DNA from 2 places in the Syntrophomonas curvata genome. Region 1 is predicted to be linked to the other one. Evidence: riboswitches for the same ligand, from Rfam matches in the RefSeq annotation. Region 1 holds a riboswitch; the other holds the start of a gene.
The links. Region 1 has a riboswitch for thiamine pyrophosphate ahead of thiD (bifunctional hydroxymethylpyrimidine kinase/phosphomethylpyrimidine kinase). Riboswitches for the same ligand answer to the same signal wherever they lie in the genome.

Region 1 (4,887 bases):
GATGATCCGGATGTTGAAATCATAACCGTCACTTAATATGTAGACCGGATAATCCTTATCCCGGCACCATTGCCAGAAATCGATGAAAAAGGGATCGATGTCGATACCCTCTACGAGCTTTTTAAGCTCTCCGGGGGTGGCATCAAAAAGCTCGAAGGTACGGTTGGCGCACTCTTCGGTGGATATCTCTTTATTTTCCCATCTGCGGTTGAGTTCTTCCCAGCCTGCACGGGCATAGGCCTGTACCATGGCCCGGCAGGTGTCGGTTATGGTTATGGTGCCGTCAAAGTCTATAAAGAATTCCTTTTTCATTATTTCCTCCAAAGGTTAATCAGCTTCCGGGATGCCGCTTCTACATCATTACTGCCCAGTATGGCTGATATCAGGGATATGCCGTCAATTCCGGTTGCTTTTACTTCTTCCAGATTGGATATTCCGATTCCCCCTATGCCAACAACCGGGATGGAAACCGCTTGTTTTATTTTTTGCAAATTCCCGGTCCCGATGGGTTCGCCGGTATCCGCTTTACTGCCGGTAGGAAACACGGTTCCGGCACCCAGGTAATCGGCTCCGTTGCGCTCTCCAAACAGCGCCTGTCCTCGATTGGCGACGGAATAGCCCAGGATTTTCCCCGGCCCCAACAGCTTACGGGCAATTTTGAGGGGCAGGTCCTCCTGTCCGATATGGAGTCCGTCGGCATCTACGGCCAGGGCTATGTCCAGGCGGTCGTTTATTATCAGGGGTACATGATAGTGATTCACCAGTTCCTTCATCTTCAAAGCAATATTGTAAAAATCAAGGCTGGAGATATTCTTTTCCCGCAGCTGTACCAGGGTAACCCCGCCTTTTATAGCTTCTTCCACGGCCTGGAACAAATTCCTGCCCTTAAGCATACTCCGGTCACTGACCAGGTAAAGGCTGTAGTCTACAGGCATTGCAGCTTGCCCCCCTTCAGCATATCGTCCTCAGTTAAGGTGTAGACGGAGTCAAACAGTTTAGCCCGGAAAGTACCGGGCAGTACTGCCGGAAGGGATTGGGCGGCTCTTTCTCCTGCCAGGCCGAAGGCCATAATGGCAGCGGCGGCGGCGGCCAGAGCATCATCATCGGCTCCAACCGCAGCCGCTACCAGAGCCCCCACCATACAGCCGGCTCCGGTAATCATGGTCAGCAGAGGGGTACCGTTTTGTACCAGCCAGGTTCTTCTCCCATCACTTATGATATCCGTTGCTCCCGTAGCGGCAACAACGGTGCTATATTTTTCCGCCAGGCTCTGGCAGGCTTCTATAGCGTCATCGCCGTCATCGATTGAATCTACTCCTCTCACTTTACCCTGGTATCCGGCCAGAGACTTGATTTCCCCCATATTCCCCTTGATAACGGTGACCGGTCCGCAATTAAAGAGTTCTTCAATGAAGCTGGTCTTATGGCTGATAGCTCCGCAGGCTACCGGATCCAGTATAACCGGCTTTTTAAGCTCAGCTGCCCGCCGGGCTGCCAGCAGTGCGGCATCTTCCTGTTCTTTAGTAAGGGTACCCAGGTTTATATAGAGGGACGAAGCCAGGCCTACAAACTCCTCCGCCTCGATTCGGGCCTCGCACATGGCCGGGGATGCGCCAAAACAGAGAAGAATATTGGCACAGTCGTTTATGGTTACATAATTGGTAATGGCCTGCACCAGAGGAGTCTTCTCCTTTACCGCACGTAAACAGGCATTCATTTTCTCCAGCATACCATTGTCTCCTTTCCTTAGCTTTTTGCGTTCTCCGTGTCTGCTTTTGCAAGCATTGACCACATGCACCGAATCATCTAACCGCTACCACACCCGCCTTGCGGTATAGTTCATAAAAATGGTGGGTCGGCCCGGCGCCATGACCCAGCGGCAGGGAGTTGGCTATGGCTATATGGATGTACTCTTTGGCTTTCCTTATTGCTTCGGCTGCGCCGTACCCCTTAGCCAGATAGGCGGCGATGGCCGAAGAAAAGGTACAGCCGGTTCCGTGGGTATTGGGGGTAAAAATACGCTTTCCCTTTAGATGATCAAGCTTCTTGCCGTCAAAAACCACGTCGATAGCATCACCGGTTAAATGTCCGCCTTTCACTATGACATTACCGGCCCCCAGCTCGTGGATTTTTAGCGCTGCTTTTTCCATGGCCGCTATGCCGTCAATCTTATCTCCGGTTATAACTTCGGCTTCAAACAGGTTGGGGGTGACTACCGTTGCCAGGGGGAACAGGTTCTGTATCAGGGCATTTTTTGATTCCGGCCGCAGCAGGTGGCATCCGCTTTTGGAAACCATGACCGGGTCGACTACGATATTGCCGGCCTTATGTTTCCGGAGGCAGTCAGCTATAGCTGCAATAACCTCAATACTGGATACCATGCCGATTTTAACCGCGCTAACGGCAATATCCTCAAAAAGGCAGTTGATTTGCGCCTGAACCATGTCCCCATCCAGCTCTCTTACCTGGAACACCCCGGTGGTATTTTGAGCGGTGACAGCAGTTATTACGGTCATGCCATAAGTGCCAAGGGCGCTGAATGTCTTGAGGTCGGCCTGTATCCCCGCTCCTCCGCAGGAATCAGAACCGGCGATGCTAAGTACGTTTTTCATTTTAGTTCCTCCTTCAGTCGGGAAGTAAGCATTTTAACCCCTGCCTAAAGAGTAAAAGCAACAAAAAAAGATGCACAAGCAAATGCATCTTCAAATTATCCCGATACAGTTACTTTCCTACGTTAGAATTACCTAGACAGGTTCAAAGGGTCAAGCCGTAGCGGCTTTCTCAGCTTTCGCTCCCCCAGTAATCTGTGGTTGATGTTATTCTGTTGTCTATTAAACTATCTTACAACCTGCCCCCCCTGTCAAGGTATAAAATCAAGACAAGGCTAAATAATCTTACCGCACCGGTTTGTATCCTTAATGCAACAAGTTGGCGACAAAAAGGAAACATTGGTTCTAATTGGCATAAAAGGGAACAGGCCTTTATACGCCGGTGTTTTTTGCAAAGAGCACCGGATATGGGGAAATAATGGGCACATGCCGAAGTGCGAACAAATAAAAGGGGCCTGTAAAAATTAAAATTTATAAAAAGCGCCTTCCTGGTATGGCATTTGCAAAAGGCTGGCGGTAAAGAGTCCGGAAAAACGCAGGGGGGTGAAATATGCGGTAAACAGAGCATAATCCAACTGAAACCGGTCCCAAACCTGTTCAAGTAAACCATTTCTATTACAATCCGGGACTCTAAGTTCACGTTGCGATTGAATTTAGGTTCACCAATAAGCGAAGGGATAATTTGCTTGCTTATTATCCTGCCGTTGCAGGGTGAACCCGACCCGGCAGTCCAAGCAGAGACCTTTCCCCGAAATATATTTATTCGATAAAACGGTAAGAACAATATTTGTGAAAAAAAGCACACATTGGCCTGTAGGACAGAAACGTCGTAAGACAGTATAAGCGGAGGTGTAAAAAGTGGATTGGTTGGCTTCTTTAGGCATACTGATAGGTATTGCCCTGCTCATCTATTTGGCTTTCAAGGGTGTCAGTATATTGATCATCGGACCTATTACTGCTGTTCTTATTATTTTGACCAATGGTATGGACTTGATTCCGGCGCTTTTTTCTGATTCCAACTCGTATATGGTCGGTCTGGGCAATTTTATCACCAAGTACTTTATAATTTTTATTCTGGGAGCGATTTTAGGCAAATATCTGGAGGACAGTAAGGCGACGGTTACAATCGCCAACAGCGTACTAAAATTGACGGGCCGTTCTAATCCCTATGCTGTTCTGATAGCCGTATTTATCATTGGCGCCCTGCTGACCTTTGGCGGGGTAAATATATTTATTGTTATTTTCACCATCGTGGCCCTTTCCAGACCGTTGTTCCGGGAACTGAACATACCCTGGCATCTCCTGTTGGCACCTATGGTTCTGGGCTGCGCTACCTTTACCATGACTATGTTCCCGGGCTCCCCCTCTATTCAGAATGTCATTCCCACCGTATTGGGTACGACCCTGACGGCTGCCCCCCTGATAGGTATCGTTGCTTCAATCACGGTAACGGTATGGGGATTGCTGTATATGAAATGGCAGTTGAAAATAGCCCTGGACAACGGGGAAGAGTATGTAAGAACCGCAGCCGACGGCAATGCCGGTGCCAGTACCGGTGAAATCCCTTCCCTGGGGGCTGCCTTGGCTCCGATGGTAGTTCTCATAGCAATTATATTGATTGGCAGTGCCATGAAAATATCCGATGTAATCATACCAGCCCTCTTAGCTGCAATTATTGTTGCGGCTATAGTGTTGAATAAGTTCATACCGCATCAGCTGGGCACGCTAAATGCAGGTGCTGCAAATGCCATGTCCCCGGCGATTTTTACTGCTGCCGCGGTTGGAGTAGGCATTGTCGCTGCTTCAGCACCGGGTTTTAAGGTTATTTTAGGTCTTATTGGCAGCCTGCCTGGCGGGGCCCTGGTAGAGATGTCAGCCATAACTGGTTTTCTGGCCGCTGTAACCGGTTCCTCATCGGGGGCGCTGGGAATTGTAATGCCTGCATTCAGCGGAGCCTGGCTGGCTACCGGAATCGCCCCCGAGGTAATTCACCGGATAAGCGCTATCGCTTCCGGGGGGTTATCCTGCATGCCCCACAGCGGAGTAGTTTTCGCTTTGATGGCTATTACCGGCTTAACCCATAAACAGTGTTACAAGCACATCTTCTGGGTAGGTTTGGTGGGAAGTACAATTGCTTTGATAGTATCCATTATCATGGCTGTTTTAATGTACTAGCCCTGGCGGCCTTAAGGCCGTGCCCCGAGGCAGCAGCACCTATGAAAAAGGGTGGGCAGCTTTGCCGGTAAATGATTATGGAAGCGGAATACATTGGAATAAC
Region 2 (4,887 bases), 250 kb from region 1:
TTTGAAGGAGTACATTCCGGGACTATTACGGACATAGCCACATAACCAAAATAAATCCGCAAAATATTTCACCAGTCTTTTACCATATTTTTTCCTGCTCTGCAATAACTAAGCGGAGTCATAAAATTATCTATTGACTCCGCTTGGTTATTACCTTTAAAAGGCTAGTCCACTCCTACCATTATACTGGAGGCTTTTATTACTGCATATGCTTCCTTGCCGTTTTCCAAACCCAGATTGTCAGCCGCTTCCGTAGTAATAACTGCAACTATGGTTTCTCCGCCTGGAAGCTGCAAATTAACCTCCGTGTTTACCGGCCCATGATCAAGCTTAACTACCTTTCCTTTCAATCGGTTACGTGCACTTAACTGGATAACCCATACCTCCTTCTATTGGTCATACTACTAGTTTTTCCTTTTTGGATTATCTTAAACAGCCATGATTCTTTAATGCTTTACACAGTCCTATAGAGCTGTTATCTGTAGTATCGATTTATTCCTTTTATTTAAAGCTGACTCTTTCTCCAGCCAGAGCCTTATTTATAGTTTGCACTGCGCATATTTTACCGCACATGGTACAGGTCTGACCATCATGAGCAGAGGATGTACGGTAGGCGCGAGCCTTTTCCGGATCAATAGCTTCCTTAAATTGTGTTTCCCAATCCAGTTTTTGCCGTGCATCCGACATGCGCCGGTCCCATTCCCGGGCGCCAGGTACACCCTTGACAACGTCAGCAGCATGAGCGGCAATACGGGAAGCTATTATCCCTTCCTTTACATCCTCCAGGGCTGGTAAGCGTAAGTGCTCGGCGGGAGTAACATAACACAGAAAATCCGCCCCGGCAGATGCTGCAATTGCTCCTCCGATAGCACTGGTTATATGATCATAACCTGGTGCGATATCTGTAACCAGAGGTCCGAGAACATAAAAGGGGGCTCCGTGGCACAGTTTTTTTTGCAGCTTCATGTTGGCGGCAATCTCATCCAAAGCCATGTGCCCAGGCCCCTCCACTATAACCTGTACGTTTTTGTCCCACGCCGCCCGGGTTAATTCCCCAAGAGTAATTAATTCCTCTATCTGAACCGCATCAGTAGCATCATTGATACACCCGGGGCGGCAGGCATCACCAAGGCTGATAGTTACATCATATTTATGGAGTAAATCCAAAAGCCGGTCATAATGCTCATAAAAAGGATTTTCATTACCGGTCAGTTCCATCCACGCAAATAATAAAGAACCGCCGCGGGATACAATATTCATTAGTCTGGGATTTTTCTTGAAGCGTTCAGCCGTCTTGCGGTTCATACCTGCATGAATGGTCATAAAGTCGACACCATCTTCCGCGTGGGCTTCCACTACTTTAAAAAACTCATCAACTGTTATATTTTCCAGGTCTTTTTCCAAAAAGCCTATGGCGTCATACATGGGAACAGTCCCCAACATAGCTGGTGATATTTCCGCCACCTTGCGGCGAAACTCACGGGTATTGCCGTAACTGCTCAGATCCATGATAGCTTCTGCACCAAGTTTTAAAGCCAGGTCGACCTTTTCCAGTTCATTATCATAATTTAGGCAGTCACGTGATATGCCCAGATTAACATTTATCTTGGTTCTAAGCCCTTCTCCCACTCCCTCGGGGTCAAGCGACTTGTGGTTTATATTGGCTGGAATAGCTACCGCCCCACGCGCAACCTTGTCTATTAAAACCTTTAGAGGAATACCCTCTTTACGGGCAACTGCTTCCATCTGTGGAGTTGCTTGCCCCCTTCGGGCATAATCCATTTGTGTCATAATTCAGCCTCCTATTTTCTGATTCAGTAAATGTATCTGATTAACTCGTCGGCAGGGAAGTAAAATTCAAAAAGCCTGTTCCGCATAGAACAGGCTCGTAAAACTTACTAGCAAAGCTTCCCTACGGCGGCATTACCCGCATCAGGTTCAAAGGGACAAGGGCTACGCCCTATCTCAGCCTTCCGGCACCCCCAGCTGACGCATATTTAATTATAAGGATGATTATAGTATTTAATATTAACTTTGTAAATACAATCCGCTGCCAACACCAATGACTGTATGTGCAAATCGTCTGTGCGGCTTCTCCCGTTAATCGTCCCGCAAGCCGGTCAGGGGGCTAAAAAGCGCGGACGTCTGTTTGCCCCCGCGAGGTATCCCAGCATTTCGAAGCATCCTTGTTCTTTCAATTTATTGGCCAGCAAAGCATAGTAATCCGAATTTACTTGCGAAGTTTGCGGGAAAAGAAGTCTTCCGTTTTTTTAGCACCTCTACTGCAAGAATTTTACATTCCAATACTTTTTCCGAAATTATCGTTAACCGTTAATGAAAATAATGGTTAACAATTAGCTTAAGATACCTTATACTAATGAATAATAAAAAACTAAACTCACATGTTGCTCTTCTTTTTACAATGAGGTGCGTAAACGATGGTAACCGTTATCGGTATCGCTGTATATCATTGTGACGTGCGCCTGTCTCAATTAAATAGATTTTCAAATTCGATGGAGATAAGGAAATGAAGCAAGAATTAAAAAGGGTTTTATCTTTCAAGGATCTGCTGATTTATGGCATGTTGTTTATGGTGGTAATTGCTCCGATGAGTGTTTTCGGCTACGTTTCCAAGGAAAGCCACGGAATGGCTCCGCTGGTTTATTTGATTGGCATGATCGCAATGTTTTTCACTGCTCTTAGTTATGTGCAGATGAGTAAACATATTCCCCAAGCCGGTTCGGTGTATACCTATGTAAAAGAAGGGCTCAACCCGCATGTCGGCTTTTTGGCAGGCTGGCTTATCATTCTTGATTATCTTTTGCTGCCTAGCGTGTTGTACCTAATGACCAGCAACTTTTGTGTGGCACTAATACCGTCCATCCCCGGCTGGCTTTGGATTATTGCTTTCGCTACTCTTAATACTGTCACAAATATACTGGGAATTGAATATACGGTTCGGTCAGGAAAATTAATGTTAGCATTTGAATTGACTGTACTATTGTTGATCCTAATATGTGGGATTATGTATATCAGTGCCGGAGGTGGAAGCGGCAGTTTTAATCTGCATCCTTTTTATCAACCGGGTCAGATTAATCTGCAATTTACAGCTTCAGCTTGCAGCATTGCGGCTCTTGGATTTTTAGGCTTTGATGCTATAAGTACCCTGGCCGAAGAAACTATTGAACCTGAGAAAACCGTTGGCAGAGCTACCTTGTCCGCTCTATTACTGGTAGGGGGCCTGTTTGTGCTGCAGACTTATATCGTTACATTAATTACCCCGGACTATACGCTTATTAATGCGGAAACTGCCTATTTTGATGCTGGAGCAATAGTCGGCGGGCATTGGCTGAAGGTGTTAATGCTGGCGGTCAGCATTATGGCCACGGGTATCGCTAATACCATGACATCACAAGCCGCTACCGCGAGAATCCTTTTTAGCATATCCCGCGATGGTTTGCTGCCGGAATTTATTGGTCGGGTTCATCCTCGTTTTAAAACTCCGCATTGGGCGACTTTGATGGTGGCCTTGCTGTCTCTGATCTGTTCTTTGGCTACGGATCTGGAAATCATCATAAAACTGGTTAATTTTGGGGCAGTGAGTGCATTTATTCTTCTGAATTTTACGGTATTCTATTTCTTTTTCATCAGGAAGGGATATCGTAAATTTAGAAGCATCTGCATTTATCTCCTGGCTCCCTGGATGGGAATTATTATACTTGCCTATATTTGGACAGGTTTTGATGTTACCTGCAAAATAGTCGGTTTGTCCTGGCTAGTCATAGGCATTATCTACGGTGCCGTACAAAGCAAGTTCTACCGGGAAGTACTGCAAACAATGGAAAAGCTGGAGATTTAACCGGCCTTGCTCTCTATGAGGAGCTGAACGTTATACGGCATTTTAAAAGCCGTATAGACTAAATGATATAAATAGGATAAAAGAAAGGAGCATGGCAGTGACCCAATTGGAAAACATAAAAAATTGTGTGCTGCAAGGCCAGATGATTAACAAACAGGAAGCATTAATCATCAGCAAGGCACCACTAGAGGAGCTTGGTGCAGTTGCCAACGATATCAGAGCTCATTTCTGCGGCAATGCCTTTGACATCTGCACCATCATCAACGGCAAAAGCAGCAGATGCTCTGAAGACTGCAAATATTGTGCGCAGTCATCATTTTATCAAACCCAACTGAAAGAATATCCCTTGCTGGACACAGAAACCATCGTGGAGCAAGCCCGGTACAATGAGGAGCGCGGTGTGCTGCGTTATTCAATTGTGACCTCGGGGAAAAGACTAAGTGCAATAGAACTGGATCAGATTTGTGCAAGTATCCGGACCATCCGTCAGCAAACCAATATTGCAGTGTGTGTATCGTTGGGTCTTTTAAATGAAGAACAATTCCGCCAGCTGAAAGAAGCGGGGGTAAGCCGCATTCATAACAATTTGGAGACATCTTTAAGCTTCTTTCCCAATATTTGCACAACCCATAGCCATGCAGACAAAATAGCGGTAATTCGGGCTGCCCAGAAGGCCGGTCTTAATGTTTGCAGCGGCGGTATTATGGGACTGGGCGAAACCGTGGAGGATCGCATCGACATGGTAATGACCATCCGCGCAATGGGGATTCGATCAATTCCGGTGAATATGCTTAACCCCATACCCGGCACTCCTCTGGCTACATATCCTCAACTGACAAATGAGGATATGTGCCGGATTATCGCGGTGTTTCGATTCCTGGTGCCCAATGCATCAATTCGCTTGGCCGGCGGCAGAGGCTTGCTGCCAGATAAAGGCAGGCAGTGCTTTCTATCAGGTGCGAATGCAGCCATATCAGGCGATATGCTGACAACCTCGGGCATATCCATTGAAGAGGATATGAAAATGC

Region 2: it holds a riboswitch for thiamine pyrophosphate, as region 1 does, so the genes downstream of both, thiC (phosphomethylpyrimidine synthase ThiC) here and thiD (bifunctional hydroxymethylpyrimidine kinase/phosphomethylpyrimidine kinase) in region 1, are expected to answer to the same signal.

Annotation. Positions count from the first base shown of each region.
Region 1 covers NZ_CM129641.1:484,950-489,836, forward strand. Annotated here, with positions in the region: gene ACU70B_RS02245 (MtnX-like HAD-IB family phosphatase) at 1-312, opposite strand, end outside; gene thiE (thiamine phosphate synthase) at 312-935, opposite strand; gene thiM (hydroxyethylthiazole kinase) at 926-1,729, opposite strand; gene thiD (bifunctional hydroxymethylpyrimidine kinase/phosphomethylpyrimidine kinase) at 1,803-2,612, opposite strand; TPP riboswitch at 2,710-2,808, opposite strand; gene ACU70B_RS02265 (GntP family permease) at 3,468-4,784, shown strand.
Region 2 covers NZ_CM129641.1:735,268-740,154, reverse strand. Annotated here, with positions in the region: gene uvsE (UV DNA damage repair endonuclease UvsE) at 1-62, opposite strand, end outside; gene ACU70B_RS03125 (TOBE domain-containing protein) at 165-374, opposite strand; gene thiC (phosphomethylpyrimidine synthase ThiC) at 502-1,791, opposite strand; TPP riboswitch at 1,893-1,994, opposite strand; gene ACU70B_RS03115 (APC family permease) at 2,528-3,859, shown strand; gene bioB (biotin synthase BioB) at 3,951-4,887, shown strand, end outside.